Regions from separate parts of the Aliinostoc maniaoense genome, predicted to be linked through region 3. Evidence: predicted binding sites of a transcription regulator. Region 3 holds the regulator's gene; each other region holds the start of a gene.
What was found. The regulator NtcA, encoded in region 3, controls nitrogen genes in cyanobacteria. The targets are predictions, from matches to a motif close to TNTGTANNNNNNNNTACANA.

Region 1 (10,852 bases), 2.8 Mb from region 3:
AAGCTCTATGAATCTTTCACAAAGGGCAGAAAGTAGTATGGTTATCGTTGTAAGACGTTGTTGTCCATCAACAATTTGCATTGATAGAGACTTGTCATCTCCAACAAGAACAAGTGAACCAATAAAATACTCTTCATGCTTAAATTCTTTCTCATTAGTGAGAGTAATATTTGACATAATATCGTCCCATAACTCAGAAACCTTCTCTTTTGTCCATGAGTATTCTCTTTGAAATCTAGGAACAACATACTTCTTTTTTACAGAAAAAAGATCAGAAATTGTTCTAGTATAAGCGTGTAGTTCCATATTTTTTTAAATAAAACTCCATAAGATGTTTTAATATTATTAGCGAGGCACTTGTATAATTTTTTTATATTAAAAAATCTTGTACTGAATTGGTACACCTAAGATAGTGTAATAGCTGTTTGACAAAATCGAGATAAATTCTTATTTTGTGCTGTTCTCCTCATCCAATATTTTAGCCTTGCCACGCCACTACTGGCGTGGCAAGGCTAAAGTAGTGAATTAAATGTAGGTTGGGTTGACGTTAGGAAACCCAACATTGATTGTGGCGTTGGGTTTCGCAAAGCCTCAACCCAACCTACGCCTAATCCATCATTTTAGGCTTGTCATTCCAGTAGGGTGCGTTAATGAAATTAAACGCACCTTTTTATACTGTCGAGTTTTTAAGATGCTTAAAATACGAGCTAAATAAGGGGCATTTTCAAATTATTACAAAACCTCCTTCCCTAAAAATGGGCGCAACACTTCCGGTATTAAAACAGTGCCATCCTGTTGCTGATAATTCTCCAAAATTGCCGCCATTGTGCGCCCTACAGCCAAACCAGAACCGTTGAGGGTATGGACAAACTGAGTTCCCTTCTTCCCGGCTTCCTTAAACCGAATATCAGCCCGTCGCGCTTGGAAATCCACAAAATTGGAACAACTGGAAATCTCCCGATACTTCCCAGAAGAAGGTAGCCAAACCTCTAAATCATAGGTTTTAGTGGAAGAGAAACCCAAATCCCCACTACATAAATTAATCACGCGGTAAGGTAACTTGAGAGCCTGTAAAATCGCTTCCGCATTTCCTACTAATTTTTCCAATTCATCAAAAGAAGTGCTGGGATGCACAAATTTCACCAACTCCACTTTATTGAATTGATGCAAGCGAATTAACCCCCGCATATCGCGCCCATAGCTACCCGCCTCTCTACGAAAACAAGGAGTATAAGCACAATGGTAGATAGGCAAACTTTCCGCCGCCAGAATCTCTCCCCGATACAGGTTTGTTACAGGAACTTCTGCTGTGGGAATTAACCACAAATCATCATCAGCACATTTAAAGCTTTCTTCTGCAAACTTGGGTAACTGACCTGTCGCTGTCAAAGAATCAGAATTGACTAAAAGTGGCGGACTAACTTCTACATAACCTGCTTGGGTTTGCATCGCCAACATGAAGTTAATCAAAGCCCTTTCTAAAGCTGCACCAGCCCCGATTAAGTTGACAAAACGACTTTGGGCAACTTTCACCGCTCGCTCTACATTCAAAATACCCAACTTTTCGCCAATTTCCCAATGTGGCAGAATATTTGGGTTTTGAGGTATGTACTCATCACCCCAACGGCGGACTTCTACGTTATCGTCTTCAGTTTTACCCAAGGGTGTAGAATCACTGGGGATGTTGGGAATAGCGAGGATAAGTTGCTCAATTTCCGCCTTGAGTTCTTTTTCTCTGGGTTCTAGTTCACTCAATTGAGCTTTAATGGCGTTACCCTCATCCCGCAAGCCTTGAATTTCTGGGTCTTGGGGACTAACACCAGATTTAATCTTCTGCCCAACGAGTTTACCAATTTCATTACTACGCGCTTGCAATTGGCTACGAGTAACTTCTATGTCTCGCTGCTGCCGATCTAATTGTAATATCGTTTCTATGTCGTATTTACCACTACGACTGTTCAAGCGTTCTTGAATTAATTGCGGATTTTCCCGTATTTGCTTAATATCCAGCACAGATTTTTCTCAGTCTTTTGCCTACTTCCTGCCAACACATCAGCATATACTGATTTTCGCTTGCTATGACAGGAAAAGCAAATACAAAAATTATATTAAAGGTGGGAATGGGGAATAGGTAGGTTGTGGATTTTGACTTTTAAATTTTGAATGACTTATACCAAATTTGGATAGGTAGCATTTTTTCGAGATTCTGGAACAGTCTAAGAATCTAGGCTTTTAATCCAAAATCCGTCTTGAAAAGTTTCCTACGGAGGGAAACCCCCCTACAGAACTTTCCGCAAAATCCAAAATCCAAAATTGGTATTATGAGCGGTTGATGCGGTTAAGTAACCATAGTGAACCTACTAACCCAGCAAAATGAGCTGATACTGTATTGATATTTGCCTGTACAACGAGCATATCTAAGCCACTAATGATTCTAGTAGGGTCAAAAAATTGCGTCGTGATGGCTTGGGGAGATATTGACCTAGCTACGAGTGTACCAACGATCGCCTGCGCTCCCAAAAGTGTTACTAGTGTCCCGGCTAAATTTACCCATAGTCCTAAGCGTAAAACTTGCACGCTCTCCACTTTCCGGGGACGATTACTAGGGTTAGATGACAGCAATTGATTGCCTATTCTGGTATAACGATAAGCCAAATATATACCGCCACCTAAGATTAATATTCCACAAACTGCTAAAAAAACACCGAAACTAGTGCCAGGATTATTACTGGGACTACCTGACCTTTGACTGAAAACAGCAAATAACAAGACAATAATCCCAGAAACTACACCTAGTACTAATTGAATCCAAAAGCTAATCCAACCTGTAAGGCGAAAAGTCTGGGCAATTGTGCGGAGATTAGAGGAAGAAGAGGGAGTATCGGAGTTTTGTGACATACTGAATCACCTACCTGCTAGACATTTACGGATTTTATTGGTGACTTACACACAGGTAACGGTAGTTCAAAGCCTAGGCTCAAGAATGTTAGCAATCAACGCTTTTGCACTTACACCCTCATACCTCTACCATTTTGGTGTCAGCCTTGCTAATACCACACTTACCAGATGAGATGCAACAATCTCAAGGTTAGACATCTGAGTGTGGCATATTTTTGAGGGAAGATCAGAAAATAAATTATCCCTGGGTCTGGGGTGTGGGGAAAAGAACCGTCCCGACTTGTCTGTGCTTTTAAGTATGGGGTTCACTACACCCCACACCCCCCCTACACCCTGTTCATGCACCCTAGATTTTGGAGATTTTTTGATCTGGAAGTCCCTAACCTGTCTAGAGGTTTTCGGCTGGTGACTATATCATTATTAGTTGTCTAACTTTTTGATGATTTGCAATAGGATATTAATTTTTTAACAAAGTATTGGTTAACTTTTACAGATTTACAGACAAAACGACATTTTAACTGTAAAATTTTTTCGATAGCATCTTACGTTTAAGCAGTTCTAACTAGATCGGCATTACTTAAAAGCAAGGTAGTGGTAAAACCCACTGTCTTGATTGCTCCTCACAACACTAATGAAAGCTAGGTGGGAGCGTTCTATTGTGACGCTCCTAAAACTTTTGTCATTTCCCGTGATTTTTGATCGTGGGTTCTCAATTTAATGTTTTCACTTAGGAACTTCTGCCTAGGTAGCTCTATATACTTACTCATACTAGAGTAGCAGCATATACTGGCTACAAAGATGTAGATTCCACCCTAAGGCATACTTTTAGCCATTTACAAATTATGAAAATTGAGGATATATATCAATTCTTTGAGAATCCTCCGCCAACTTATCTCTGCCAAGAACTAGCAATTTGTTACATTCTGGATGTGTTGTTACAAGGGGAATCCTACGGTACTGAGTTGATTCAAAAATTAGAAGAGGAATACCCGACTTATCGCCTTTCTGACACTGTTCTTTACAGTGCCATCAAATTTCTAGAAGACCATAATGCTATTGATGGGTATTGGAAAAAGTTGGAAGGTCGAGGCCGCCCTAGAAGGATGTATCAAATTTCTCCAGAATGGGAAGGACAAGCTGAGGATTTGGCTCGGCTTTGGCGAAATTACATAACTCTGAGGATAGGTAACTAATAACCCAAGTCGTTAACTAAGTAAATGTATGGGGATATAGAAGTGTTAGTTTTGGCAACTTTTATGCCCCCATATGCTTGAATTTGATAACATAAGACTGATATTTGATGGGGAAAAACATCCCCCACCATACACCTTTAAGACTGATAACTGATAATGGATACTGCTATATTGCCATCTACGTTGCTGCTAACCTTGTTATTATCAGTTGGGCTGCTCTTCTTTATTCGTGCTGCGACTAAAGACCGGACACAAACAGCACAGCTGATTTCTGAGCAAGCTGAAGCCGTCTTCATGCCGCAATTACAAGATTATTTTCACTCCCGTTCTTACCGAGTAGTAGAAGTAGATAAAGCACAGAACTTAGTGGCTTTTGAAGGGTTTGTTAAACCGAGTCTTTTTTTAGCTGTTTTTTTAACTCTGCTAGCTGCTGCTGGTTTCTTCTGTTTATCTCTGGTTCTCTCTTTGCTTGTCCCCCAAGTAGGGCTGTTATTTTTCGGACTTTTACTACTGTCACCGTTAAGTGGTCTTTTCTATTGGCAAAAAGCCGGGAGAATGGAAAAAGTTTTTCTCAAGCTCGAACCAAGTTTAAACAAGCCAGAATCTTCTAGTAAAATCACTGTGACAGCTCATCGTGACGAATTAGCTGAGTTACAGAAAAAATTGCACCTCAAGCCTAGCAATTGATTTTCGATGACTCTGATGACCTAAATGAAGGCAATAACTTGAATGTTGATAATTAATCGACAAGTGTTATTGCTGTTAATGCTAAATTACCCATCCCACATCAGGCTGTGTAAGTATCTTCTAACCGGATACACAATAGGGAATTAGGTATTAGAACTACTAGCACGCTACTGATTTTCTCTACAATATAATCCTGTAGGGAAAATCAGTATGTGTTGGCAGAGCTTTGTGGACAATCCAGAGGATAAAAGCACATCTTAACTCTCGCTTGGGGATGCTTTTTGCTCTATCCTGATTCCCTTGTGTATGCTAAGACCTAAAACAATTATCTAAAAACCAAAATTTTTGGTTTCTAGTTGATTGTCTATTGAATTGGTCTGGTTTTACTGGCAAATCAGTTACAAACTTAAAAAAATTGGAAACTTTGCATAAATTGATCTGTTTTGCCAGTTAAATGGTTGTCAGAAGTTGCACGCAACACGGTAAGATAACCATTTGTGACTCAGCGACTAGCCACAGCGACTTGTTCCAAACCTGCGGGAGATTCTAGTGTCCGCAGGCTAGGAAACAAGAAATGGTTTTCTTCTACATATTGTGCGCCAAACAGCCCTTTTTCTGCCCAGAAATAACGGTCTGTTGTGTGTTCGTTTCGCTTTACGAGTAGCAAAGCCGGTGGCAAGATACCTTCAGCTTGAATGAATTTTCTGGCTGCTGTCACAGGTTTCTCTTCGCCGCTTTCGATGCTATATTGAGGCACATGTTCTAAAATACGTCGTCCTTCTTGACGACGACGGCTTTTTCTTTTGCGTCTCCTTGCCAACCTATTTTCCTCCTCTTTCAAGCTATAGATTGTAGTGATAGCTACAAAATCCGTCGTAATTATATAAGTTCTAGTTCAAAAGATCAATAGTTTTTTAATTTTTGATACAGCGAAAATACTCTGATTGACAGTAAATTAATCCAGAGCGAAGAAATAAATAATCTCTTGGTGGAAACCATTACTGAAAATATTTAGTTAAGCTTGATGAAAAGATGGAGAAAAACAGAGTAATTTCTCTAATCTTATTTGAAATTCCGTGATCCTGAGCAAGAGCTGAAAAATGTTAATGTCTGCCAGTTCAGATTTTGTGGCTCTATGTCGAGAGCAAATAGCACTATTAACCCAAGGGCTGGGAGCATCTTTAAGCGTGGTTTATTTAACCCAAGAATTAGTGGAGTCGCCTACAGGTGAGACAAAACTAATTCCTGTAGTAGTTTACCCAGAAACAGCAATAATATTGCCAGGGGAGGAAATTATTGAGGCTACTGCACGCAAACAACTACAAACAGGAGATGTGTTAGCACTACCCCAGCAACCAGGAAGATTATTGACACCTGCACCAACTACGGAAACAGATCAAGGGGAAGCATCACCATTAGCAGAAGACTTGTTGTTGAGTGGGCATCAATTTGTCTTTCCCTTGATTCATGAGGGTGTGATGATGGGATTATTGGTGACGGGTAGAGACGATCGCGCCTGGAGTGAACAGGAACAAAATCAAATAGAAACCATTGGGCAAACATTAGCGATCGCTTGTATTTTGGATCAGCGTCGTGCTTGGTTACAACACCAACTGCATCAACAGCAAATTTTGCAAGAGCAACAGCGAGATTTGTTAGATAACTTATTACACCAGTTCCGTAACCCGCTAACAGCCTTACGCACCTTTGGCAAACTGTTATTAAAGCGATTGCGGCCAGGAGATCCAAATCGGGATGTAGGCGAAAATATAGTGAGAGAAAGCGATCGCCTCCAGGAATTACTGCAAAAATTTGATGAGGTGATCGACTGGACAAATGTTGATTCTGAACTGCTTTCACTCCCAGAAAATCAGGCATTTGTAGAAGCTACTGTACAAAAAGAACCTCAACCTGTATTATTATTACCAGGCACAGGAGAAAAAGTAACTGATTGTTCCTTGGTGGAATTATTAACACCATTGTTAGTTTCTGCTCAAGCGATCGCTCAAGAAAGAAATCTAGAATTAATATTAGAAGTGATTGAAGATTTACCATTAGTAAAAGCTAATGTCAAATCTTTGCAAGAAGTATTGAGTAATATCATTGATAATGCACTGAAATATACTCCTTCAGGGGGTAAGATTTATATTCAATTAGGACAAGAAAAAGCTAATTTTCAAGGCATAGCAATTAGTGATACTGGCCCTGGTATTCCACCAGAAGATTTAGCCCATTTAGGGGAAAGACATTATCGAGGAGTGCAAGCCCAAACAGATATTCCCGGCACAGGTTTAGGAATAGCGATCGCTAAACAATTAATCGAGCAAATGCAAGGACAAATAGAAGTTTTTAGTCCCGCTATCAATACAGCCAATGCACTAGGAACAACTGTGATGATTTGGTTGCCTATTAGTCAATAGTTAACGCCGTGTGCAACTTTCTCTCAAACCTAACCCCCAACCCCAACCCCTTGAAAGACTATCCATTATAAACATCTTTCTTAACATTTCGAGAGTATTAACTCACGTCTCTAGAACCCTGATTAGTTCGTTTTTCATTCTCAATAAAAACACTGTTTTAGCGAGAAGAATAAATGATGATTTGTCAAGTAGGCTTAAAGTTTCAGTCCTTAAGATGCTTATAGAGCAAGGGTTTTAAGATTTTAAAAAAAGATGTGGGTAACGCATAGATTAAAAAGGGGGATTTAGGGGGATCTACAAGTCTTAAATACAACACCAAAAAGTTTTCAGACATCCTCTAAAGTTCTCACTACAAACCTTTAATAAAACAAGAAGTGCGATCGCTCCTCATCTACCAATAAGCACTGACTTTCTTTATAATTTCTTTATCAAAAACCCTGATTTGTACCGAAATATTCTAATATCTTTCCGAAAATCGGTAACTTAAACTTGTAGCAACCCCTATAATAATACTTAAATTTAAATTGAAGCTTTAATTCTTACTCCCCTTCCCTTGTAGGGAAGGGGTTGGGGGTTAGGTCTCAAATACAGTTAAAAATAGCCAAAAAACATACTTTTATTCCTAATTGCTTAAATATATGCAACTAAGATCACTGAATCACAGAATAACAAGCACAGCAACATCCGCCATCATCTCAGCTGTAGCCGTGGGAATCACCATCACCACCAACAGCCAGCCAAGTGAAGCAAGAGGAAACAGATTTTTCTGCACACGGGAAGGTGGTGTACCTGTCACCAAAGTACGCACCTCACGGGGAAATCAAACGCTGATTCGTTGGGTTGTTAAGGACTTTAAAAAGTTCTCTCCAGCACAACGTTGTCGGATAGTCTCTGCCAGATTTCAACGCTACTACGATAACGGCGCACTTTTCATTACCAGCCGCGATAACTTTAACGGCTATCCAGTATTGTGTATTTCTAACCGCCGAGGCGCGCCTTGTACAACAGATAATATATTAGTCACCCTAAAACCTGGAACTGACACTGGTAGAGTTTTACAGCAAATGCTGAGTTTACGACGAGATGCAGGCGAATCAGTAGTTAATTTAAGTGGATGTCAAGCTTTTACTTATGACGAAGGTGATGTGTATGTTGATGTCAAGGAACTTTTAGACGGTAAAGAGTGTAGTTCATCGACTCCTTAATATTGCATGAACTGGCGGCTCAAACACAAAATTATTTATCTGGTGTGCTTGGTGATTTGTCTTGGTGGTGTTTCCTTTGCACTCTCAAAACAGCAGGGCATTTCTAGCGAGTCTACCAGAGTAGAGCGATCTAATCGCCTTTCTGTCGAGCAATTGCAAAAATTAGTTCAGGCTATCACCGTCAAAATTACCGCGTCAGAGTTCCTAGGTTCAGGAACTCTATTGCAACGCCAAGGTGAAACTTATACAGTTATTACTAATGCTCATGTTTTGAGAACCGCTAAACCACCCTATCAAATTCAGACACCAGATGGGCGTGTATATCAAGCTACTGTATTGCAGATTGCCAATTTGCAGCAGGATGATTTAGCCGTGTTGCAATTTCGTAGTCCCGATATAGTTTATCCAGTCGCTAACCTCCCTGATAAGTCTCCTTTGCAAGTCGGGGATGAGGTGTTTGTGGGTGGATTTATCGCCAATTTAGCAACTCAAAAGCAGTCTACCCTAACCAAAACTCAATTTGTCTTTACCTCTGGGAAAGTCACCCTATTGTTAGACAAAGCATTAGAGCAAGGCTACCAGATTGGTTACACCAATGATGTGCGTAAAGGGATGAGTGGCGCGCCATTGCTGAATATACATGGTGAAGTGGTGGGGATTAATAGCTTACATAAAGATCCCCTTTGGGAGACACCGGCAGTTTATCAAGATGGTTCGCAACCAGAACCGCACTTGCAAGAACTAATTACCCGTTCTAGTATGGCTGTACCGGTTACAAAAACTGAGTTTTCACAGTATCTAGAAAACCCCTCTCCAAACCTCTCCCCTACCAATGTAGAGACGTTTCATGAAACGTCTCTACATACTCCCCCTTCCCTACCAGGGAAGGGGGCTGGGGGGTTAGGTTTGGCGTTGACTTTTCCACATGACGTGAAAAGTCAGATTAAAAAAGAATTATTGCAAAATCATTAGGAGAATCAATTATGAGGGTGGCTGGTGTACTATCGGCATTATTATTGGGTACAGCAATAGTCATAGTGCAGCCAGTCGCTACAGCTTTGACACCCTCAGAAATAGCTAATATTGCTAAACAAATTACAGTCCGCATTGATGGCGCAAATACTGGCTCAGGGGTGATTATTGAGCGTCAAGGGAATGTTTATACTGTGGTGACAAACTGGCACGTAGTGCAACTCAAAGGTAACTACACAGTACAGACACCAGATGGTCAAAGATATACATTCAATAACAGCCAAGTAAAACGATTTCCTGGCGTTGATTTAGCTATATTTCAGTTCACTAGTAATCAAAATTACAGTGTCGCCGAAAAGGGTAATTCTGACCAAGTAACATTAGGTACAAATATTTCTGTAGCGGGGTATCCACAAGGAACATCAGACATTGATTTTCGTAGGGGTGCAATTTCCCGTCTGGTGTCAAAGCCCAAGGATGGTTATGCTTTTGTGTATGACATCGGTGGTTTTCCTGGGATGAGTGGGGGAGCGATACTCGATGAGCAGGGTAAGTTAGTCGGGATTCACGGACGTGCTACAACTCGTCCAGATACGAATGCTACTACTGTATTGGGGATTCCGTTGAGGACTTATTTAAGTCTTGCACCATCTGTGCAATCGGTGGTTACTGCATCATCAGCAGCTAAGTTTACTCTAGCGAGAACTCTGATTGGACATTCTCAAAAAGTGATTAAAAGTGGCGATTCTTCATGGATAGAAGGAACAGTTGGTTCAGTCGCCATAAGTCTAGATGGCAGAACTTTAGCTAGTGGTAGTTTGGACAAGACTATCAAAATCTGGAATATCGCCACAGGAAATGTAATTCGTACCCTCAATGGTCATTCTGATCCGGTTATCTCAGTCGCCATAAGTCCAGATGGCAGAACTTTAGCTAGTGGTAGTCATGACAAGACTATCAAAATCTGGAATATCGCCACAGGGCAAGAAATTCGTACTTTTAATGGTCATTCTAACCTGGTTTGGTCAGTCGCCATAAGTCCAGATGGCAGAACTTTAGCTAGTGGTAGTTGGGACGGGACTATGAGAGTCTGGAATATCCCCACAGGGAATGTAATTCGTACTCTCAAACGTCATTCTGAATTGGTTTCGTCTTGGGTTTCGTCAGTCGCCATAAGTCCAGATGGCAGAACTTTAGCTAGTGGTAGTGATGACAAGACTATCAGAGTCTGGAATATCGCCACAGGGCAGGAAATTCGTACTCTCAATGGTCATTCTAAGTGGGTTTGGTCAGTCGCCATAAGTCCAGATGGCAGAACTTTAGCTAGTGGTAGTTCTGACAAGACTATCAAAATCTGGAATATCGCCACAGGGCAAGAAATTCGTACCCTCAATGGTCATTCTGAGGTGGTTTGGTCAGTCGCCATAAGTCCAGATGGCAGAACTTTAGCTAGTGGTAGTTCTGACAAGACTATCAA
Region 2 (10,852 bases), 2.3 Mb from region 3:
ATACTTCTGTTAGCTGTCTAGGCATAAATCAACTGAAAAACTCCATTTCTCAAGCTTGACTTCAGATGTAAACAATATACATTGATAAAGATTTGTGATGTAGCTGGGATTGAACCTAGACCATTAATTACAGGACTCTTTGGCTTTTAATGGAGATGCGATCGCCAAAACTTAAGCCCTGTGAATGTAATTTTGACTATTGATCAATAATCCCTGATGGGGATTTGAATGCAAGAATTTTAAATTTTGAATTGGGAGCAAAGCGACGTGACACCGGATACTCTCAAAACCCCGGAAACAATTTTATTGGATGGAAAAACTTTTATCCCTGCTGAAGAATTACCCATGCCGGAATGGCCTTGTGTGGTGAGTGAAAGGCCACAGCCAACTCTCACGGTTAAGGATGATGATTTATTCTTGGTGACAGACACAATGGGGAATATTTCTGGCTGTTCCCTCAATGATGGTGGTAATCCCAGCATGGGGTTATTTTGTTGTGATACCCGCTTTTTGAGTCGTCTGGAGTTGCAAATTGATGGGCGATCGCCTGTACTCCTCAGTAGTACGGCTGAAAAGGGGTTTTCTCTGGCAGTTTTGTGTACTAACCCCAAAATTGATGAACGGATGAATGCTGATACTGTCGGTATTCGCCGGGAAATGGTACTGAATGGGGCTTTATTTGAAGAAATCGAGGTAGCCAATTACAGCACCACTCCTATCAGTTTTGAACTCAGTATTAGCTTTGATGCTGATTTTGCCGATTTATTTGAAGTGCGGGGTTACGAAAGAGAAAAACGGGGCAAACTTTTACGCCTTGTAGAACCTATATTAGAAGACTCATCACCAATTCACCCCTCCACCACCAAGGAAAATATTTTAAGCTTGGCTTATCAAGGTTTAGATACTTTGGTGATGGAATCTCGCATTCAATTCCAGCATCGTCAACCAGATTATTTTAAGGGTTATACTGCCGTGTGGCGGCTAGAAATGCCTTCCCATGCTACCCAAAAGCTGGGCTATCGGGTGAATCTTCTCACTAATAATACTTCTAGTTCTACTGTGAGTGCAGCTGTGACTTTAGGACAGGCTAAAGCAGCTGAGATGATGGAAGAACAGCATTGGGTACAACAAATTACCAATATCCGCACTGACAAAAGCATTCTCAATCGTTTGATTGAACGTGCTGAACAGGATATGTATTTGCTGCGCCAGTCTTTTGGAGAAAATAAGACGGTCTCGGCTGGTGTACCTTGGTTCTCAGCATTGTTTGGGCGGGATTCTTTAATTACAGCTTCCCAAACCTTGATGTTAAATCCCCAAATTGCCAAGGAAACCTTGATGTTACTGGCAGCTTATCAGGGTAAGGTTGAGGACGATTGGCGGGAGGAAGAACCAGGGAAAATTCTGCATGAGTTACGCTTGGGAGAAATGGCACGATGTCAAGAAATTCCCCACACACCCTATTACGGTACAGTGGATGCAACTCCCCTATGGTTGATGCTGTATGCTGAATACTACGCTTGGACTCATGATCAAGAAACTTTGGAGAAACTTTGGCCGAATGCCCTAGCAGCAATGGATTGGATTGATCGTAATCTCCAAGCAACAGGCTATCTCACTTACCATCGCAAATCTAGACGGGGACTCACTAACCAAGGTTGGAAAGACTCTGGTGATTGTATTGTAGACCGCAAGGGAGAACTCGCTAACGGTTCTATTGCTTTGAGTGAGGTACAAGCTTATGTTTACGCTGCTAAAACCCGGTTAGCAGATATTGCCAGGACGAAGAAACGACTAGATTTAGCAGAACGCTGGCAAGAAGATGCGAAAAATCTCAAGGTGCGTTTCAACCAAGATTTTTGGATGGAGGAGCAAGATTTTTGTGCCTTGGCTTTGGATGGGGATGGTAAGCAGGTAGATAGTATTACTTCTAACCCTGGCCATTGTCTACATTTGGGTATATTTACCCCAGAAAAAGCTTATAGTGTGGCGGAACGGTTACGCGCACCAGATATGTTTAATGGTTGGGGTATTCGGACTTTGAGTAGCTTGTCTCCAGCGTACAACCCAATGGGTTATCACATTGGTTCGATTTGGCCTCATGATAATGCTTTAATTGCTATGGGATTGCGATCGCTCGGTTTGATTGATCAAGCTTTGGAACTGTTTCAAGCTTTGTTTGACATGACAAGTCAGCAACCTTACCAACGTCCCCCAGAACTTTTTTGCGGTTACGAACGTAATAGCGATCGCTCTCCTGTACAATATCCTGTTGCTTGTACTCCCCAAGCTTGGGCTACAGGCAGCATTTTTCAGCTACTGCAAATGATTGTGAATTTAGTCCCTGATGCACCTAATAATTGCCTGCGAATCATTGACCCCGCTTTACCAGAGTCAATCAGTCGCCTGTCATTACATAATTTGCAAGTGGGTACTACTATCCTAGATTTGGAATTTGAGCGTTCTGGCAGCACTACCGCCTGTCGTGTAGCTAAAAAACGTGGTAATCTGCGTGTAGTCATTGAAGCATAAAAATTAGGTAGAGAATAGTGATCTGCAAAAATCTCTAATCTCTACCTACCAAAACTTGAAGTATATTTACTTTTAGGATTCCTGAATCGCCTCGAACAACCTGAGCCATTGGCCTATTTCCAGATACCGAGATGCTGGCTAGAAATCGGAGTTAACCTATGCTTCTTCTGATTTTTCGCTTTTATGTCCTGGAGAAGCTTCATAAAGTGCATCTAGTTGTTGCCGTGCATCTTCAACGTTAATCGAACGCATGACTAACAAAGGTTCTTTGATAATGTTGCCTGTGCTATCCAATAATTCTGGATGTGGTGGGAAGTTGCTTTTATCTCCCAAATAACCAAAGCCGCCTTGATTACCTGCTTGCGAGTTTCTGGCTGGATAATTCCGCAAACCATCCCGATCAAAACTGAACATGATTAAATTCCGAATCAAATTAGCAACAGCTATCACAGCCAGAATTGTAAAAGCGAGAATATAGAGTAGGTGTAGCATCGATTTTTCCTCTAGGACAGCAGATTTTAAAACTTTTTAAAACTTAATATTTTAAGGTTGGCTTACGCCTATGCTTAAGCAACGAGCGAAGAGATTGATCTGGCGCATTTGAGGCGCATCTATTATGTAGGTAACTTAAATTGTCAGCATTTTATTCAGATAATCGTAGCATAAGATACATTAATCGTTGATTAAAACAATGTTAAGGATTTTTAGCAATTGCTACGAGTTGTATATCTTCATAGATATATTTCTATGTACCTTGCTCAGAATAAAACCGTCTAGCAACATTCCAATACTCAGTTACTAACTGATGCCAGGGTGTTAGTGTTGCCATATCAATACCGACTTGTCCTTGTGTGGCTTTAAACAGCATTTTTACCGTATTGAGTTCTTCCTGGGCTTGCTGAATCCGCATTAGCAAATCAGACTGCTCTTGTTCGTGCATAAATGAGAGCCGCTCCTTTTCCAGAAAGTGACGCGATCGCTCAAACCAATATTCAAAATCTTCTAACAAGGGTTCTAAAACAGTCTTGAGTATATTGGCATCTGGTAATTCTGAGTTTCGCATAAATGAGACAGATACTTCTAATTTCTTTATCAATATTAACGTTTTTTACAATTCTTAACACTAATATCAGTTATTTCTTCAGAAAGATTTCTGAAAAATCAGTATTATATATTACAAAAATGTAGTACTAAGTTGAAATACTCAGAGATATAAGGAATGGGGTGTGGGGGTGTAGGGGTGTAAGGGTGTAGGGGTTAGTAAAACAATGATTCTTTCTTTCGTTAGTCTGAGAGTCATTATTACTCACTGCTTGAAGCCCTACTCCCTGCCCCCTTACCTATAAAGTGATAGGATATTTTTTAATTAGAAGTTCCTTGCGGTTGACGGGTAGCTTCTAAAATGCGAGAAAAGTAAAAGCGAGTCTTAGTAAAAGCCTTCCTTTCGATAGTAAAGCCATTGCTTTCTAGAATTTTGATCACATCAGCTTCTCGATGCAGATAAGCACGGGTAGTTTTACTCGGCCCAGGAAAGAAACTACCAATTTTTTTGAGCAAAGCCAAAGCACAGGTTTTCGGTGCAAAACTCAGAATAATTCTTGACTCAACCAAAGAACAAAGATGAGAAATCATCTCATCAGCTTTATCTTGGGGGTAGTGAATCAAAACATCTAAGCAAATAACAGTATGATAACTGCCGCTTAAAGACTCCAAATCCTGTACAGCAAAGGTAGGATTTTCAGCATTTCCCAAGGCTTCTAAGGCTCTTTGTTTGCCTTCTTCCACCATTTTTTCAGAAATATCGCTGGCATAAACTTTAGCACCTGCTGTAGCTAGAGGAATGCTCAGACTACCCACACCACACCCAGCATCACAGATTGATAACTCTGCTAAATTGCCATCATTTTTCAGCCAGTCGATAACTGTGTCCACAGTTTGCTGGTGGCCGTTACGGATGTCTAGCTGGACTTTGTTCACTTCACCATCGCCATATATCCGTCTCCATCGGTCAAACCCTGTGGAATTGAAATACTCACGAACAATGGTTTTATCGTCGGCTGCGTTCATAAACTTCGATTTTTAAGGGTTCTCAATCCTTAAAATTATCATTGATAGTCAACATCAAGAACACTCTTCCAAATTTTTCTTTATTGCATGAAATCAGCCTCTGTACTGATTGATGAGTAAAAATACTTGATAACATCTAAATTCAAATAAGTAGAACGGTGTAAATAATTAAAGGTTTGTAGTAAGGACTTTAGTCCTCTCTTAAGGACTAAAGTCCTTACTACGAACTAAATTCATTTTTTTTACATTACTTTACATAGTTTGGTTTTTTCAAGTCGTTCTACTTACTCTTGATCATAATTCTTACTGAGGTTGCTAATCAACTATTTAGTCAAACAATTCAATCAAAATTCAGTCAAGTTTGTTATTATGAGCCTATTCATTTTTTAGGCTTTGCAAATTTATGTAAGTATTGCTGGGGAAAATTTTTACCAAAAAACCTGTTTTTAGAGATATCTTAAACTACGGACAATAATTATAGTCATATATGAATCCCAACTTACTAACCGATACTCCTATTATTGCCTTTACAATTCTCCTGACAGTCATTTTTACTGTACCACCAATATTTGAGAAATTAAGATTACCTGGATTAGTAGGATTACTATTAGCTGGCGTTATTCTAGGACAAAATGGCTTACAGCTTTTAGACCCAGATTCCGAAACTATTAAACTTCTTTCGGATATCGGTAAAATTTATTTAATGTTTGTAGCCGGATTGGAGATTGATATTGAGCAATTTCAGAAAACTAAAAATCGCTCAATTGGGTTTGGCATTTTAACATTTATAGTGCCAATGATTGCTGGCATTATTGTGGGACGCTGCTTTGATTTTAGTTGGAATGCTTCTGTATTAATTGGCTCGTTATTAGCTTCTCATACCCTCTTGGCATATCCAATTGTCAGTCGTTTGGGAGTAGTCATGAATGAAGCTGTCACCGTGACCATTGGTGCTACAATTTTCACTGATACAGGTGCTTTGTTAGTTCTCGCAATTTGTGTGGGATTTCATAGCGGTGAATTATCAACTTTAAGTTTATTAACTTTGTTCGGCGGATTAGCAATTTACTCAATTACTGTTCTGTTTGGTTTTGACTGGTTAGGTAAAGAGTTCTTTCGCCGTTCTGGAGATGAACAAAGTAATCAATTTTTATTTATTTTATTAGCATTATTTTTAGCATCCTTGGGAGCGCAGATTATCGGGGTAGAAAAAATTGTAGGTGCGTTTTTAGCAGGTTTAGCTGTTAATGATGTGGTGGGACGTAGCCCAGTTAAGGAAAAGGTTGAGTTTATTGGTAGTGTGTTATTTATCCCTTGTTTTTTCGTAGACATGGGATTATTAATTAATATTCCTGCTTTTATCAAAACTCTGTCTTCCTTTTGGTTGACTTTATTTATTGTTTTGGCTTTGATTGGTAGCAAATTTATAGCTGCATTTTTCGCTAAATTAATTTACCGTTATAATACTGCGGAATTGCTAACAATGTGGTCACTGTCATTACCACAGGTAGCGGCTACATTAGCAGCAACATTAGTGGCTTATGAAAGTGTAAATGCTGCTGGTGACAGGTTAATTAATGAAGGTGTTTTGAATAGTGTGATTGTTTTGATGTTGGTAACGGCAATTTTAGGGCCAATTATCACAGCTAGGTTTGCCACTTCCTTACAACTTCCTCAAGCAGAATTAGACACGGATAGCCTAGCAGTATGGTGGGGTAATGCGGAAGAACAACTATTAGAAGAAAATCACTATCCATTCACTGTATTAGTTCCAATATATAACCCACAAACTCAACGATATCTCATCGAAATGGCATCACTTATAGCTCATCATGAGTCAGGGCGGATTGTGCCATTAGCGATTGCTAAATCTCATGTTCATATGGATGACCCAGAATTAGAAATAGCAATCAAAAAGAGTGAACAAAGATTGAAATTAGCTCAACAAATTACTCAAGAATTTAGTGTAGAAGTGCTAACTGATATTCGGATTGATGATGATGTAGCTTTAGGAATTAGTCGCACTAGTCGGGAAAAAAATGCTAGTTTAGTTGTGATGGGTTGGTCTCGCACAACTAGTTTACGCGCTCGTTTATTTGGTAGTGTAATTGATAGTGTTTTCTGGTCATCTCATTGTCCAGTAGCGGTAGCACGGTTATTAAATAGCCCTACTACAATCCGTAGAATTTTAGTACCAGTAGGGGACTTAATGCCTCAAACTGTCGGTGCTTTAAGATTTGCCCAAATTTTAGCTGATAGTAATCAAGGGGAAGTGGTATTATTACACGTTTGTGCCTTGAATACACCCACACCTTTGGTAGAACAGTTTGCATCACAATTGTCTGATATTGTGGCGAATAGTCAGGTGCAAGTGCATACGGAAATTAAAACAATCAGAGATGATGATGTTGCCAAAGCAATTATTAGAGAAGCTTCATCTTTTGATTTAGCGGTGTTGCGTGCTGTTCGTTATCGGACAACAGGTGGATTTGCTGTGAGTGAGGTAACAACTCAAGTGATTAACGAATTGACAGGCTCAATTGTATTATTGGGTGCGCCTCATTCGTAATACTCGCAAAGCGAGTTCGCGGAGCGTTCTCGGAGAGTAGCAAGTTACGTAATTCGTAATTTGGAAGAAAAATTTTTTCTTACTTACACCCCTACACCCCTGTATTTCTCAGAAGTTACTTGGAATTACTGTTATTTAAATGGGGTTGGCAACAATCAATTATTGGTTTAGTTGCTATTTCTCCCAGGTCAACTGAATGCAGTAAAGTTGTCCATTGTGTCAATAAATTTTGATTTTGAGGATATTTCAGGCGTAATTCTGCTAAATTCATGATGGCATCGTACCAAACACCATTTGCAGCGTAAAGTGTGACTTTTTGTTGGGGTTGTGCTTGTTTGAGTTGTGCGTTAAGTGTGGTGTTTTGGTTAATTCTTTGTATCCAGCCTTCTGTATAATCTAGTTTCAAGGGTTGTTGTTGGTCGCATTGCAACCGTACTTTAAAAAACCAGTGATACATTTTTCCTATCTGTAACGAGGTTACATTAGGAGGGATATTAACGCTAATGATTCCTGGTGATTCTGGTGCTGTCAAATAAGTACGGTATAGAGTTTGACTTTTGTTATTGGTTTGTTCTTGTAAAACAAACTCGATGTTTTTAATAGATGAGACATTGTAGGGAACAAAAAAGAATAACTTAGGATGTTCAACGTTTGTTAAACCCCAAACTTGAGTGATGGGAATAATCGGTTGCTCATCTTGGTTAAGAGTTGTTTGATAGGTGGGAACTAAGGCTGTTACTGTTTGATTATTTGTGGAGCATCCACGACTAGCAGCACCGCTTCTCGAACCGGTTGCACTACGGTTTGGTGGTGGTGGCGGTGGAATAAATTTTAATGATGCTAAATGATGATTAATTGGTAAAGCCTGGAGTTTTAAAGGATAGGATATATTGCTTGTGAATACTATTCCCAAGGCTATGGTTAATTGTAAGATTTTCATAATTTTTGGTCGAGTAAAAATCGATTTTTATGTTTTGTGAATAGGCTTAATCGCTGTTATAAAAATGACGGTATTAGCTACTAAAGCGATCGCGCCAGGTACAAAAGGAATCCAACAACTGTATAGTATTAATAATATCAGGCAAAACCCGTATAAACTCAGTAATGCTCCCCCAACTGTCCAACTTAAATAAGTGGGCTTTCGCAGGTATGCCGCAAGTAAGCCGCCAGTTATCGCCCAACCCCATACCCAAATCACTTCACCCCAGACATTCCAAGTCCACAAAAGAGGCCGTCCATCTAAAGCCGCACTCAACAATTGACTTACCATCTGTGCTTGTAAACAAACTCCGGCTATTTGCTGTGATTTACCTTGAGAAGAAGCATAGGGAGTTAGTGAATAATCTCGAAAACTTTCGGCGGTTGTACCAATTAAAACTATTTTGTCTTTTACGGCATCAGGTTGTAGTTTACCATTTAATGCTTGTTGTAAGGTGATGCGGGGCGCGATCGCTTCTAAGTTGGGAAAGGAGCGATAATTAAGTAAAATTTGGTGTCCTAAAGCGTCAATACCTTGGTAGCCTCCGGTATGGGGTTCAATGGGTGAAAATGTGAGTTTACCTAACTGCCATGCTCCATCAGAAGTAAATTGTAACTGAATGCCTTCCCCGTATAAATAACGTAGAGCCAACTGCACATTTAAAGCATAAGGTGCAGTACAAGGAGATGAGGGAGGAGGAGTTAACGCCAATAGATGACGACGCACCACATTATCGGCATCAATGACGATATCACTAAAACCGAGGGCATCAGGAGCAACTTCTGGTGGTGGTTTAATTCCTGGGTTGCCAGTTTGGGGGTTACTAACTTGACATACTGCCACAAAGCGATCGCTATTTTTCATCCGTTCCGCCAACTTGGGATAAGCCGGTTGTACAGGATAATCTCGGTATATATCCAAACCAATTACCCGTGGTTTATACGCTTCTAATTTGGCTAATAACTTATCTAAAGCCTCATCAGACAAAGACCCACGCCTATTATCAGATTGGGCTTGCACATCTTCTTCTGTAACTTCAATTATCAGTATCCGAGAATCTGGTTTTTCCTGGGGACGCAGACGCAGCATATAATCAAATGCCATTAACTCCCATGATTGCAGGAAACCGAAATACCGTACACCCATTAATAATGCTGTGGTGGCTATGCTCGTCAACATGACCGCAGAGAAAGCTGCTTTTAGCTTAATACCTCTCCTAGTTGGGGTTTTAGGTACGGGTGTTATTTGCTGACTATTGTGGTTGAGGTGTAATTCTCGCCACAGTAGAGGCATAGTTGCCGGATTTTGATAAATTACAGGCAACCAAGTCGCACAGGGAAATTGCGTCTCTAACCCTTGCAAACGTTCCCGTGCTTCTCTAACTGCTATATATAAAGATTCACCGCGAGCAAAAGCCTCTAAAAAATACTTGAGGAACTGTTGCGCCACCCTATCGGGGACGGGTTCTCGCATGATGATGATTTGGGGTATATGCAAATCTGCAAACTCCCGCGCCAAACCCAAACCATCACAAGAGTTAAAAATTGCTAAATGTAAACCTTTCTCTACAGCTTTCCGCAAGCCATACTTTAATTGACTAATCGTCAAGCTTTCTGTTTGATTAAGATAAATTTTCCCTTGATGACTGCTGCCATTAGTAGCACTATGTCCTGCGAAAAACAAAATCTGCCAGTCTTGTTCCCATAGTTGGTCAGTCAGGTCTTTGCTTGATGGTTCGACTAGGAAAGTAGTATTGGCGTGAGGTAATGCTGCTAAGATTTGACTGTCTGTTTGGATATCAATTCCTTGACTATTACCCAAAATTGCTAAAACTTTCACCTGTGATTTAGGCTGTGAGTTGCGGTTGACTTGTTCATAACTAGGCGCACTCAGAGCAACTTCGGCTTTGGGATAGCGTTCTAAAACATCCCACAAATGCCAAGGCAGTTTTTGCAATCTCAAATCATTGGTTTGTAGTAGTACGCGGATATGGTCTTCCGGTACAAGTTTTTCCAGCCATTTTTCCCGAATGGGACGAAAACTAGGGGATGATAGCCAAGTATTTAACTGAAATTTTAAATTATCTGCCGCTTTTTGGCAATCTTCCCTAGAAGGGTTTTGTTTTGATTGCTTAGGAATACCGATAGGACGACCAACAAATTTAAGTTGACGATAAATAGACTGCCATTGATGGTAAAAGAGGGGAATTTCTGGGTTTGGTGGGAGTTCAGCCGTAATTTCTAAAATTGGTCGGAAATCTTCATCACCAATTTGCAATGTGACAGAAAATCCCGCCTCAAAAGTGCCTGTGCCTAACTTTAAAACTACTAACTTACCCAACGTCAGTACCCCAGATATGGCAATGTAACTTACTTTAGTACGAAAGGTTACACTACTATATGCACTCAATGAGTCGTCAACGTGCTGCTAACCATGATTGCAAATCAGCAAGACTGGTAAAATCTAACAGTGCTTCAGTCAAATCTTCGAGGACAGGTAAAGGTAAACTAGAAATTAGCGATCGCGTTTCTGGAGAAAGTTCACCAAATCGCTTCGTTAGCAATCGGATAATTATATTAACTGTTGCCTCCTCACGTCCTTCCTCACGTCCTTCCTCGCGTCCTTCTTCTTTAATTTCTCGGTAAACGCGTGTTTCCTTGAGTGTTATTCCCAGCATTGTTTCTACCTCCAATCTACTTAATTGC
Region 3 (10,852 bases):
CGCAAGCAACTGAAAACAGGCGCGAAATTGATTTTTACTAGCCAATTGAGATTGTAGGGGCATCGTCCAAGCTTTTAGGGCTGCTTCTAACCTTTCTACCCCAATTACATCTGCATTCACTGCATTAGATGCACCCGTTAAAGCCTGTAACCACTGACGCACAGGTAATGGTAAAGAAGCCATCACCCTAGGTTCAACTAGAGTTTGATTCCCCACCATCTCCCGCACTTGAGCATCAATGACACTATTAAGAAACGATAAAATTAATTCCTGCGGTTGACGAGGAAAATCCACATACATCGGTGACTGATGACTCAATTCCTCCCCAGTCCCCAGTCCCCAGTCCCCAGTCCCCAGTCCCCGATAAATCCGACAAACCAAGGGCATTTTCGACGCAAACTTTTCTAGACGAGTGCCATCGATAGCACTGTCTACAACGACTTGCCATTTCGTATCAAAATTGCCGTTAGCGTCTCTTTCAATAGTTGGTAAAAACTTAGATCGGGAAATTAAATCTAAACTCCAACGGGCAACTTGTGACCAAAATCGTAAATCCCCACCTAAAAAGGTATTGTTTTCATTGACAATATTTAATGGTAGAGAAGTCAGAAATTTAATTGCTGCTAAGGGATGAAGACAAAAACCTTCTACTAACCAAGGCTGTAAGCATCTGGGATCATTCGTTTCAGATGTCAAAGACCCAGAATGAACCGGAGAAACTAAGGCTATTTCTGTTTGATTTATTTCTAAAATATCAGTTGGTAGGTTAACTACTTGAGAATGAATTGGTAAATTAATTTTTGTAGAAGTGGCAGATTTAGTAGATGATTTTTGAGCAGGCTGAGTTATGAAGTTGGTAATCTTGATGTTTTCACTAGACAGCCATGCAGTTAACTCAGATGCTGTCATGGCTAAGGGATTTAATGCTAACTCACTAAAATTAACCTGAATGCGTGGCGATCGCCAAGTTTCTCCCCAAATAAATAAACAATCTTCCTGCTCTTTTGATAACCAACTACCGTGTAAAATTGCCATTTGTTAACTACTCAAACTTACATCAATTCAAAAATATTAAGTATTGCTGATTACATCATAGCTATATTTATTTTCATGGCTTGATTAAAATCAAAATTCAATATAATCAAATATTTTTAATTTAATAAAATTCAATAATATCTATACATTAATTAACCTTGATGATAGTAAAAATATTGCTGTCCAATGGTTTCTTTCCTACACCCTACACCTTCTATTTTTTAGATACTAGCTTGATTTTTGTAACTCTGGATAAGCGAACACCACAAAATAAGTTATCCCAGGTTGACAGGTTGGTAGGGTACGTCAGTTTCAGAAAAGCTAACTATACCCAGAAGTTATTCATACTGACGCACCCTACATTTCTGATGACTGCCAGCCCCATGCCCCATGCCCCATGACCCATGCCCAATTCCCAATGCCCCATGCCCAATTGCCAATCCCTTGATATCATTGTAAGCACTCCACAAGCGGCAAAACTAGCTGATGAACAGATGGTAACGCTAAGTTATGTATCGCGCTTGGCGTTGAGGAACTTGTTGCTGTTTGTATGTAACAGAAGTCAGCCAGAGGGCATCAATGTTAGGATTGCCACAGAGAGCGAATAAAGAAAGAGAAGGAAAAAAAGCTGAATGGCAGAATTTGAGAAGTCAATATCCTTCGATGGCAGGGATATTCGACTGAAAGTAGGCCTACTAGCACCGCAAGCAGGTGGGTCTGTGTTGATAGAATCAGGGGATACAGCTGTTTTGGTAACAGCTACGCGATCAGCAGCCAGAGAGGGCATCGATTTCCTTCCCCTGACAGTAGATTACGAAGAAAGACTATACGCGGCTGGGAGAATACCTGGTGGAATAATGCGCCGTGAAGGTCGTCCACCAGAAAAGGCCATTCTTACTAGTCGTTTAATTGACCGTCCTTTGCGTCCTTTATTCCCTTCATGGTTGCGGGATGACTTGCAAGTTGTGGCATTTACAATGTCAATGGATGAGCTAGTACCACCGGACGTATTGGCGGTGACGGGTGCTTCAATTGCCACGCTGATTGCTCAAATTCCCTTTAACGGGCCAATGGCAGCAGTCCGAGTAGGCTTGGTAGGTGATGACTTTATCATTAACCCCACCTATGCAGAAATTGAGGCGGGAGATTTAGATTTAGTGGTAGCTGGTTCACCAGATGGCGTAATCATGGTGGAAGCAGGTGCAAATCAACTGTCAGAGCGAGATATTATTGAAGCAATTGATTTTGGCTACGAAGCGGTGCGCGATTTAATCAAGGCACAGCAAGATTTAGTAGCAGAACTGGGTTTGGAAATTGTGCAGGAAGCAGCACCAGAAGTAGACCAAACCTTGGCAGATTATATCCGCGATCGCGCTAGCGATGAAATTAAGAAAATTCTGGCTCAGTTTGATTTAGGCAAAACGGAACGGGACACCGCCTTAGATGCCGTTAAAGAAAATATTGCCACAGCGATCGCCGAACTCCCAGAAGAAGACCCAATTCGGGTTGCTGCTACTGCCAATAGCAAAGCCTTGGGGAACACTTTTAAAGACATTACTAAGTACTTCATGCGCCGTCAAATCGTCGAAGATAACGTGCGTGTTGATGGTCGTAAACTTGATGAAGTCCGTCCTGTGTCTTGTCAAGTTGATGTCTTACCCAAACGTGTCCACGGTAGCGGCTTATTTAACCGGGGACTAACTCAGGTATTATCTGCCTGTACCCTCGGTACTCCCGGAGATGCTCAAAATCTCAACGACGACTTACAAACTGACCAATCTAAACGCTACCTACATCATTACAACTTCCCGCCCTTCTCTGTCGGCGAAACTAAACCTTTACGCGCCCCAGGTAGACGGGAAATCGGTCACGGTGCATTGGCAGAACGCGCCATCCTGCCTGTACTACCACCGAAAGAGCAATTCCCCTATGTAATTCGGGTTGTTTCTGAGGTGTTATCTTCTAATGGTTCTACCTCAATGGGTTCTGTGTGCGGCTCTACCCTAGCTTTAATGGATGCTGGCGTACCAATTCTCAAACCAGTGAGCGGGGCAGCTATGGGTTTGATTAAAGAAGGGGATGAAGTCCGAGTACTCACAGATATTCAAGGCATTGAAGACTTTTTAGGTGACATGGACTTTAAAGTCGCCGGGACAGATACAGGGATTACAGCCTTGCAAATGGACATGAAAATCTCTGGTTTGTCTTTGGAAGTGATTGCCCAAGCCATTCACCAAGCCAAAGCCGCTAGGTTGCACATTCTTGATAAAATGTTGCAAGCTATTGAGCAACCCCGTACTGAAACTTCACCTTATGCGCCCCGTCTGTTAACGATCAAAATTGATCCTGACATGATTGGTCTAGTTATTGGCCCCGGTGGTAAGACCATTAAGGGAATCACTGAAGAAACTGGTGCGAAAATAGACATCGAAGATGATGGCACAGTCACTATTTCTGCGGTAGATGAGAATAAGGCCAAGAGGGCGCGGAATATTGTTCAAGGCATGACTCGCAAGCTAAATGAAGGCGATGTCTATGCAGGACGTGTGACTCGAATTATACCAATTGGTGCTTTTGTGGAATTTCTCCCCGGTAAGGAAGGAATGATCCATATTTCCCAACTGGCTGATTATCGTGTAGGCAAGGTGGAAGATGAAGTAGCTGTGGGTGATGAAGTAATTGTCAAGGTACGCGAAATTGACAATAAAGGACGGATTAACCTCACACGCTTAGGCATCCACCCAGATCAGGCAGCTGCGGCACGGGAAGCTGCGGCGGTGAATCGTTAATTATCGATTTGGATTTTAGATTTTATCTAAAATCCGCGATGCCTTTTAGGTAGGCATCGCCGTAAATTTTTTCATTATTGATAATCATAGATTTTTAACAGTGAACGCTGTCAGGACTGATATAGCCATAGCCAGATAGATGATGAAAATAAAAGGCTTTCAAGTCTGTCAACTGTCAACTGTCAACTCCTATACCTAATAACTGATGCAAAAATACTCAGGTTGCTAGTTTGTCGATCGCGGCGAAGTTTGGTAAATAGAATATAGCCTAAATTAACACCAAGCATTGTGAGTGCTAAACGTTTACCAGAAACTACAGCGCACGTCAAAATTACTCGCCAATCCTGGCAACACGGGTTTCTAGAAGGTGAAGTCAGTGCAGGGGATTTTGAGTGGCATTTCCAATGGAATTTTCGCCAGGGAGAGCTTTCTGTCAAGCCTTCTCAGGGGCGTGCTTTAATTAAAGAACCTCTTGGTCGTTTTTTAGAACAGCAAGATTATCAACTAGAACCAGGAGGAGATTATGCTTTTAAAATTCGCGCCCAATTCTAACTATTAACTGATTCGGTAAGTCGGCTTAAATATCTTTCAATTAACAGAATAGCCACAATATCATCTATGGGGCGTGGTGGTTGGCGCATTCCCTGGGGCAGTAGTTTGGTGAGTCCCTTGGGGGGATACATCTGCCAATAGCGATCGCGGGCTTCTAAGGTACTATAACGCTCGTCTACTAAGATAATATTTAATGGTTCTACTAGTTCTTGCTGTAACTGCTGTTTCCAGCGTTTGGCTGTGGTTTGGTTGCCCATCACCAACAAAGAAACAGGAAAGCTTTGACGTAGGATATTAATAGTAGCGATCGCTTCCTGAGAAACTACAACTTGATGGTAGTGTAATTTTCGGTCTAATCCCATCACGGCTAAACCACATTTATCTTTACCGGGATCGAAACCTAAAATAACTGGTTGGGTTGGGGAAAATTCACTAAAATCCATAATGAATCAATTCAAAAGAATTAAGTAGTTAAAACAACCTTGCCATTTTGAATTGCTATGAGTTTGACTCTCAATGGCCCAGCCGTATAAGTATCTTCTGCTGCTATGGCTTTAATTTCTATTGGTTGCTCAAACTGTCTCAATAGAGAAACAAAGCGAATAAATGTACCATCGATTTGTACACTTTCCACAATGCCGGCATTTCTGGCGCGGAATTGGGATGCTGAAATTAATAAGTCTAATCTTTGTCTTAACTGATATGAGGTCATAGTTTTAGAGTCGGCGGTAGTTGTGGCCAAGACCTCACCTTCAGAAAATACTAAAACATTTCTAGCTGTATCAGCGAAAAATTCTATGTGCTTTTCACCCCTGACATAATTACCAGCTGAGAAAATTCTAACTACGTATTCTCGACCATCGCTAATCTGTTTGATCAGCTGCTCAACCCTATCTGGAGTCACACGCAGCAGTTCTGTATTAGTCGCAGTTCCTGGTTCAGCTAATTCGATGCTAGCATTGCGGTTGGCTTCTTGGAGTAGTTGTATGATAATTTGCTTGGCGGTATTGGGTTGGTTCACACGCACTACAGCAGCAGCCAGAACTTGACCCCTGACTAAAGCCAATTTACCTAAGCGTAAGTCACGATATGATTGGTAATATTTTTCTAGTCTTGCTACTTCCTGTTCTAGATAATCTTGTTGTTTTTCCAATTCTTTGAGTAGAGATTCTCGTTTAGCAATTATCTGTTCTCTGTTGTTAATCTCTAGATTACGATTTTGAATGAGTTTATCTAGTTGGGCAATTTTTTGATCCCGTTGTTGTATTGCTTGTTGACGGTTAGTCAATTCCCGATCGCGTTGTTCTATGGCTTGTTGGCGTTTAGCGATTTCCCGATCGCGCTGGGCAATAGCTTGTTGGGCTTCAGCATACAATCGTCTACGCTCTGCCTCTAGTTTAGAAACGGCTATCTGTAGTGCTTTTCTTTGATTGTAAACACTTTGGAGTTCAGTTATGGCTTTTTGATATTGGTTTTGGGTGCGCTGAAGTTTAGTTTGGGTTTGCGCTAAATCTTGTTGGGCTTTAAATTTTTCTTGTTTGGTGGTTTCTAATTCTTGATTGGCTTTGTTGCGTTCAGCCTCTACCTGGCTTTTTTGTTGTTCAGCAACTTTAAGTTGTTCTCGTTTTTGTCTGAGGTCTTGTTGAATATCTTCTAACTCAAACACCCCTTTCCGCAAGCCTTCATCCGCCAGAAATAGAATAGCTAGGGTGGTGGCCGCTGTTAGTACACCACTGACAATAGTGACTACTACGGCGGTATTTTTGGGGCGAAGCTTAAAGAGTGAGAGGCGTGCTTTGCCAACTCTTGTGCCGATGCGATCGCCAACTGTGGCAATTACGCCTCCCAAAATTAAAATTGCTGCAATGAGGATGTAGCCGGTGGTCATCTTCAGCTACCGAATTGTTTCCAGATACAGCCTACTACTTTCAGTCATTATCTGTGGAGGATGGGGGGTTGGCAATAGCTGATCTTACTCAATATTTGAGATTTATTGCCAACTATGAGTGTTATCTACCAAAATATAACACGCCTCATCTCTCCTGACTGCTGTGAATTTTATGTGAACTGTCTGCTGAGAGTCACAGGTTTATGCACAGTAATCTTTTTCTTGTGGATAGAAATCATTTTTTTCTCGCGCAGATCCCCTAGTAATCTGGTGACTGTGACGCGGGTAGAACCAATTGCTTCTGCGATCGCTTGATGAGATAATTTCAAATCAATTGTGATCCCGTCTGCACAAGGAATCCCAAAATCACGGCAGAGAATCAACAGAAAACTGATCAATCTCGAACCCATATCTCTATGGGCTAAGGTTTCAATCATCATCTCTGTTTGCAAAATCCGCGAAGATAAACCCCGCAGCATCAACATAGATAGTTCAGGATTTTCTTTGAGGGCTTGCTCGACTTGTTCAATGGGTGCAGACAGCAATTCTACCGGGGTAAATGCCACCGCATGGTAAAACCGATCAGACTTATTACCTGTTAACAGAGACAGCACACCAAAAACGCTATTTTCCCGCAGTAGTGCGACTGTAATTTCTTCTCCTGCCTCATACACCCTGGAAAGTTTGACTGCGCCTTTCAAAAGAAAATAAACTCGTTCAGCAGGATCGCCCGGAAAAAAGATCGTTTTATTGCGTTCAAACGTTTCGACAACTGGCGGAAAAGCTCCAGTTGCCATCTGGCGAAAAACATTTGCTAGGGCCTTATCTTGTGTCACGATCATCTCCCTTCCCCTACCCAATGCCGGAATAAAAAAAAGTAAAAACTAATTACCTAAGAATACAGCTGAAAAATCAATAAAGCACCGTTAATCCGGCTGTACTTTCCTATACTCAAACCCATAACTTCATAGCTATTTGTTTATAATGATACCTAATTTTGGCAATTTTTAGCCAGCAATTCTTGATAGATACTTCTACTTAATAGAACTATCAGGTTTTTCATCTAAAAACTTAAGTAATCTTGAAAATATCTTAAGGAATAATATGTATTTTAAATCTCAAAAACGCCATTCCTAATCATCATTTTTGCTCATCCTGTATAAAAACAAGACAAACACGCCCCAGATTCTAGTATGCTCATGAAGACAGGAGACAGGGCGCAGGAGACAGAAGGTAAAGGGGAAAAGGAAAATCAAAAATCATACCCAGTCCCCAATCCCCAGTCCCCAGTCCCTCATTTCATCAATCGTTCACATCAAAGGTTTCTATGCTGAATCTGAATGGAAAAAACGCTCTGGTGACAGGTATTGCCAATAATCGCTCTATTGCTTGGGGGATTGCCCAACAACTACACGCCGCCGGAGCAAATCTCGGCATTACCTATCTACCAGACGACAAGGGGAAAATGGAGAAGAAGGTTGCTGAACTAGTAGAACCTCTCAACCCCAGCTTATTTCTTCCCTGTAATGTCCAAAACGACGAACAGATTCAATCTACCTTTGAGACTATCCGCGATAAATGGGGCAGGCTAGATATTTTGATTCATTGTCTAGCTTTTGCTAACAAAGATGATTTAAGTGGAGGTTTTAGCCAAACTTCCCGTACTGGCTTTGCTACAGCTTTAGAAATTAGCACCTATTCACTTGTACAACTAAGTGGTGCAGCTAAACCCTTAATGACGGAAGGCGGAAGTATCATTACCTTGACATATTTGGGTGGTGTGAGGGCAGTTCCCAACTATAACGTTATGGGTGTGGCGAAGGCTGGGTTAGAAGCTAGTGTACGTTATTTAGCATCGGAACTCGGCCCCGAAAATATTCGTGTCAATGCCATTTCTGCCGGGCCAATTCGCACTTTAGCCTCTAGTGCCGTGGGTGGTATTTTAGATATGATTCACCATGTTGAAGCAGTTGCGCCATTGCGTCGTACTGTCACTCAATTAGAAGTAGGTAACACAGCAGCTTTCTTGGCTAGTGACTTGTCAAGTGGTATTACCGGACAAGTGATTTACGTTGATTCAGGATATGAAATTATGGGAATGTAAAAAAAGTCAAAGGTAAAAAGTAAAAAAACAAAAGAAAATAAAAGAATCTTTTAATTTTTACTTTTTGCATCCGCAACCCCCAATCCCCAGTCCCCAGTCCCTACATCTCTATGAAAATCAACGATTATCCCCAAGTTAATTTCTCCTCAACTGCTCGCATTGCCTCAGTACATCGCACTACTGGTGAAACTGATGTGCAAGTTACCATCAATTTAGATGGTAGTGGTGTTTGCCATGCCGAAACGGGTATTCCGTTTTTGAATCATATGCTGCATCAAATTGCTTCCCACGGCTTGATTGATTTGGATGTCAAAGCCACAGGAGACTGGGAGATTGATGATCACCACACTAATGAAGATGTGGGTATTACCCTCGGTCAAGCTTTACACAAAGCCTTGGGTGATAGAAAAGGTATTGTTCGCTTTGGTAATTTTTTAGCTCCTTTAGATGAAGCTTTAGTACAAGTAGCACTAGACTTTTCTGGTCGTCCTCATCTCAGTTATGGTTTAACAATTCCTACTGAACGGGTGGGTACTTATGACACGCAATTAGTACGGGAATTTTTTGTGGCGTTAGTCAACCATAGTCAAATGACGCTGCACATTCGCCAGTTAGATGGGATAAATTCTCACCATATTATTGAGGCGACGTTTAAAGCCTTCGCCAGAGCAGTACGCATGGCTGTCGAAGTTGATTCTCGTCGTGCTGGAACTATTCCCAGTTCTAAGGGTGTGCTTTGAACTCTCCTGGAGTTATCAGTTAACTCCTTTGCCAAAATTTGCAACAATTAACACATTTGTAGGCGATCGCGGTTATCCTATTGGGTAACTTGTAACCAATGCTGTGTTAATTAAACTGAGATGAAGTCTGTTCAAGACAATGCTGATGCTCAACTGGCTACAACAGATACCCCTGCGGTCATTATTACTTCTGAGTTACGAAAGGTCTATCGTACTGGCTTTTGGATGAATCAAAAAGTTGTCTCCCTCAAAGGCTGTTCGTTAACGGTTTATCAGGGGGAAACTTTTGGGTTATTGGGGCCGAATGGTGCAGGTAAAACTACTCTGTTAAAGTTATTACTAGGGATTATTCGCCCTACATCTGGGAAAGGTTTATTATTAGGTGAACCTTTAGGCGATCGCTCCATTAAGCAACGCATTGGCTACTTAAGTGAAAACCCTTACTTGTATGAGTATCTTACGGGTTGGGAGTTTTTGCAGTTAGCTGCGGGTTTATTCCAAATTCCCGTTCGTGTGCAACGCCAAAGGATTCCCGAACTACTAGATTTAGTGGGGTTATCCCTAGCTGATGCACGCAAAAAACAAATGCGTCGTTACTCCAAAGGGATGTTACAACGTGTGGGAATGGCACAGGCATTAATTAACGATCCCGAATTAATCTTTCTCGATGAACCGATGTCGGGACTCGATCCCCTGGGACGCTATCGGATGCGGGAAATAATCCTATCATTAAAAGCTGCCGGCAAGACAATTTTTTTTAATAGCCATATTCTCAGTGAAGTAGAACAAATTTGCGATCGCATCGCCATTCTTGCCCAAGGCGAATTAATCTGCATCGGTTCGCTAACAGAATTATTAGGCAGAGATGAAATATATCATATCAAAGGTGAAGGGGGTGATTTGGCAATCCTCAAAAAATGGCTACCAAGTATAGTGTTTGAACCGGACGGTACTTGGCACGGTACACTACAAGCTGATTACTATGATTTTCTAGGTAGTTTGCGGTTGATGGGGGGCAAAGTTATTTCTATACATTTATCTCGGCAATCTTTAGAAGAATTTTTTATTCAACAGATCAGTCAACTAAATCACTTTGTTAACTAGTAAATATTCACCCACTTTAAGATACTGTTTTGAATCCATCGCAATCCGAGAAAACAAGGTTTATTATTTTCTTGAATTGTACTACCATGCTCTATATTTATTTTCCAGATTCATGGAAATATATAACTTTAGATAGGTTAACAATTGAGTAATTAACCATATGATGTTTCTCACTTTATTATTAGGGATTTCAGTAATTTTAGATACCACTTTTAGTACCACATAAAATCTAGCCACATTGCCGATAAAATCTAGTATTTCCAGCAGGTTATCTGGCAGCTAAGTTTACTATAAATTAGTAAATCACACCAAATATTTTCCGGGAAAGATAGATTTTTCAGGAAAATAAGATTGTCGGGAAACCTAAATACTTAAGTATAGTCAAGATTAAAATGTTTAGACAATACTTTACCACTTGTAGTCTCAGAGTTTAAGGTAAATATGGTTAACAGAGGTTCGCTGAAATTTATAACCCAGTCAGCTGTGGGTGCAGCTTTATTAACAGCTGTTCATCTCATTTTGCCGTCTGCTAGTTTAGCTCAGGGACAATCAGTATCTCCTAATTCACAAACAGTACCTGCAACCAGAGCGCAAGTATTTCCTAATTCCCAACCAGTATCTCCGCCAGTACAACAACCAG

Region 1: a site for NtcA is predicted at 5,627-5,646, ahead of ACPZ3T_RS16135 (DUF3155 domain-containing protein). Genes of this name have one in related genera too.
Region 2: a site for NtcA is predicted at 3,694-3,713, ahead of ACPZ3T_RS09125 (DUF2605 domain-containing protein). Genes of this name have one in related genera too.

Annotation. Positions count from the first base shown of each region.
Region 1 covers NZ_CP187952.1:3,689,617-3,700,468, forward strand. Annotated here, with positions in the region: gene ACPZ3T_RS16110 (DUF262 domain-containing protein) at 1-306, opposite strand, end outside; gene serS (serine--tRNA ligase) at 733-2,013, opposite strand; gene ACPZ3T_RS16120 (DUF3611 family protein) at 2,320-2,898, opposite strand; gene ACPZ3T_RS16125 (PadR family transcriptional regulator) at 3,741-4,091, shown strand; gene ACPZ3T_RS16130 (cofactor assembly of complex C subunit B) at 4,248-4,778, shown strand; gene ACPZ3T_RS16135 (DUF3155 domain-containing protein) at 5,281-5,598, opposite strand; gene ACPZ3T_RS16140 (GAF domain-containing sensor histidine kinase) at 5,879-7,198, shown strand; gene ACPZ3T_RS16145 (COP23 domain-containing protein) at 7,837-8,403, shown strand; gene ACPZ3T_RS16150 (S1 family peptidase) at 8,410-9,375, shown strand; gene ACPZ3T_RS16155 (trypsin-like peptidase domain-containing protein) at 9,387-10,852, shown strand, end outside.
Region 2 covers NZ_CP187952.1:2,041,551-2,052,402, reverse strand. Annotated here, with positions in the region: gene ACPZ3T_RS09135 (amylo-alpha-1,6-glucosidase) at 268-2,532, shown strand; gene ACPZ3T_RS09130 (DUF2973 domain-containing protein) at 2,689-3,024, opposite strand; gene ACPZ3T_RS09125 (DUF2605 domain-containing protein) at 3,278-3,595, opposite strand; gene bchM (magnesium protoporphyrin IX methyltransferase) at 3,895-4,599, opposite strand; gene ACPZ3T_RS09115 (cation:proton antiporter) at 5,087-7,168, shown strand; gene ACPZ3T_RS09110 (DUF928 domain-containing protein) at 7,284-8,108, opposite strand; gene ACPZ3T_RS09105 (CHASE2 domain-containing protein) at 8,136-10,487, opposite strand; partial or broken gene ACPZ3T_RS09100 (Rpn family recombination-promoting nuclease/putative transposase) at 10,564-10,852, opposite strand, start outside.
Region 3 covers NZ_CP187952.1:6,457,067-6,467,918, forward strand. Annotated here, with positions in the region: gene ACPZ3T_RS28375 (DEAD/DEAH box helicase) at 1-1,035, opposite strand, end outside; gene ACPZ3T_RS28380 (hypothetical protein) at 1,440-1,643, shown strand; gene ACPZ3T_RS28385 (polyribonucleotide nucleotidyltransferase) at 1,668-3,824, shown strand; gene ACPZ3T_RS28390 (DUF3146 family protein) at 4,113-4,376, shown strand; gene ACPZ3T_RS28395 (pre-16S rRNA-processing nuclease YqgF) at 4,373-4,819, opposite strand; gene ACPZ3T_RS28400 (DUF3084 family protein) at 4,840-6,264, opposite strand; gene ntcA (global nitrogen regulator NtcA) at 6,435-7,106, opposite strand; gene fabI (enoyl-ACP reductase FabI) at 7,592-8,368, shown strand; gene hisB (imidazoleglycerol-phosphate dehydratase HisB) at 8,479-9,108, shown strand; gene ACPZ3T_RS28420 (ABC transporter ATP-binding protein) at 9,229-10,212, shown strand; gene ACPZ3T_RS28425 (SLBB domain-containing protein) at 10,654-10,852, shown strand, end outside.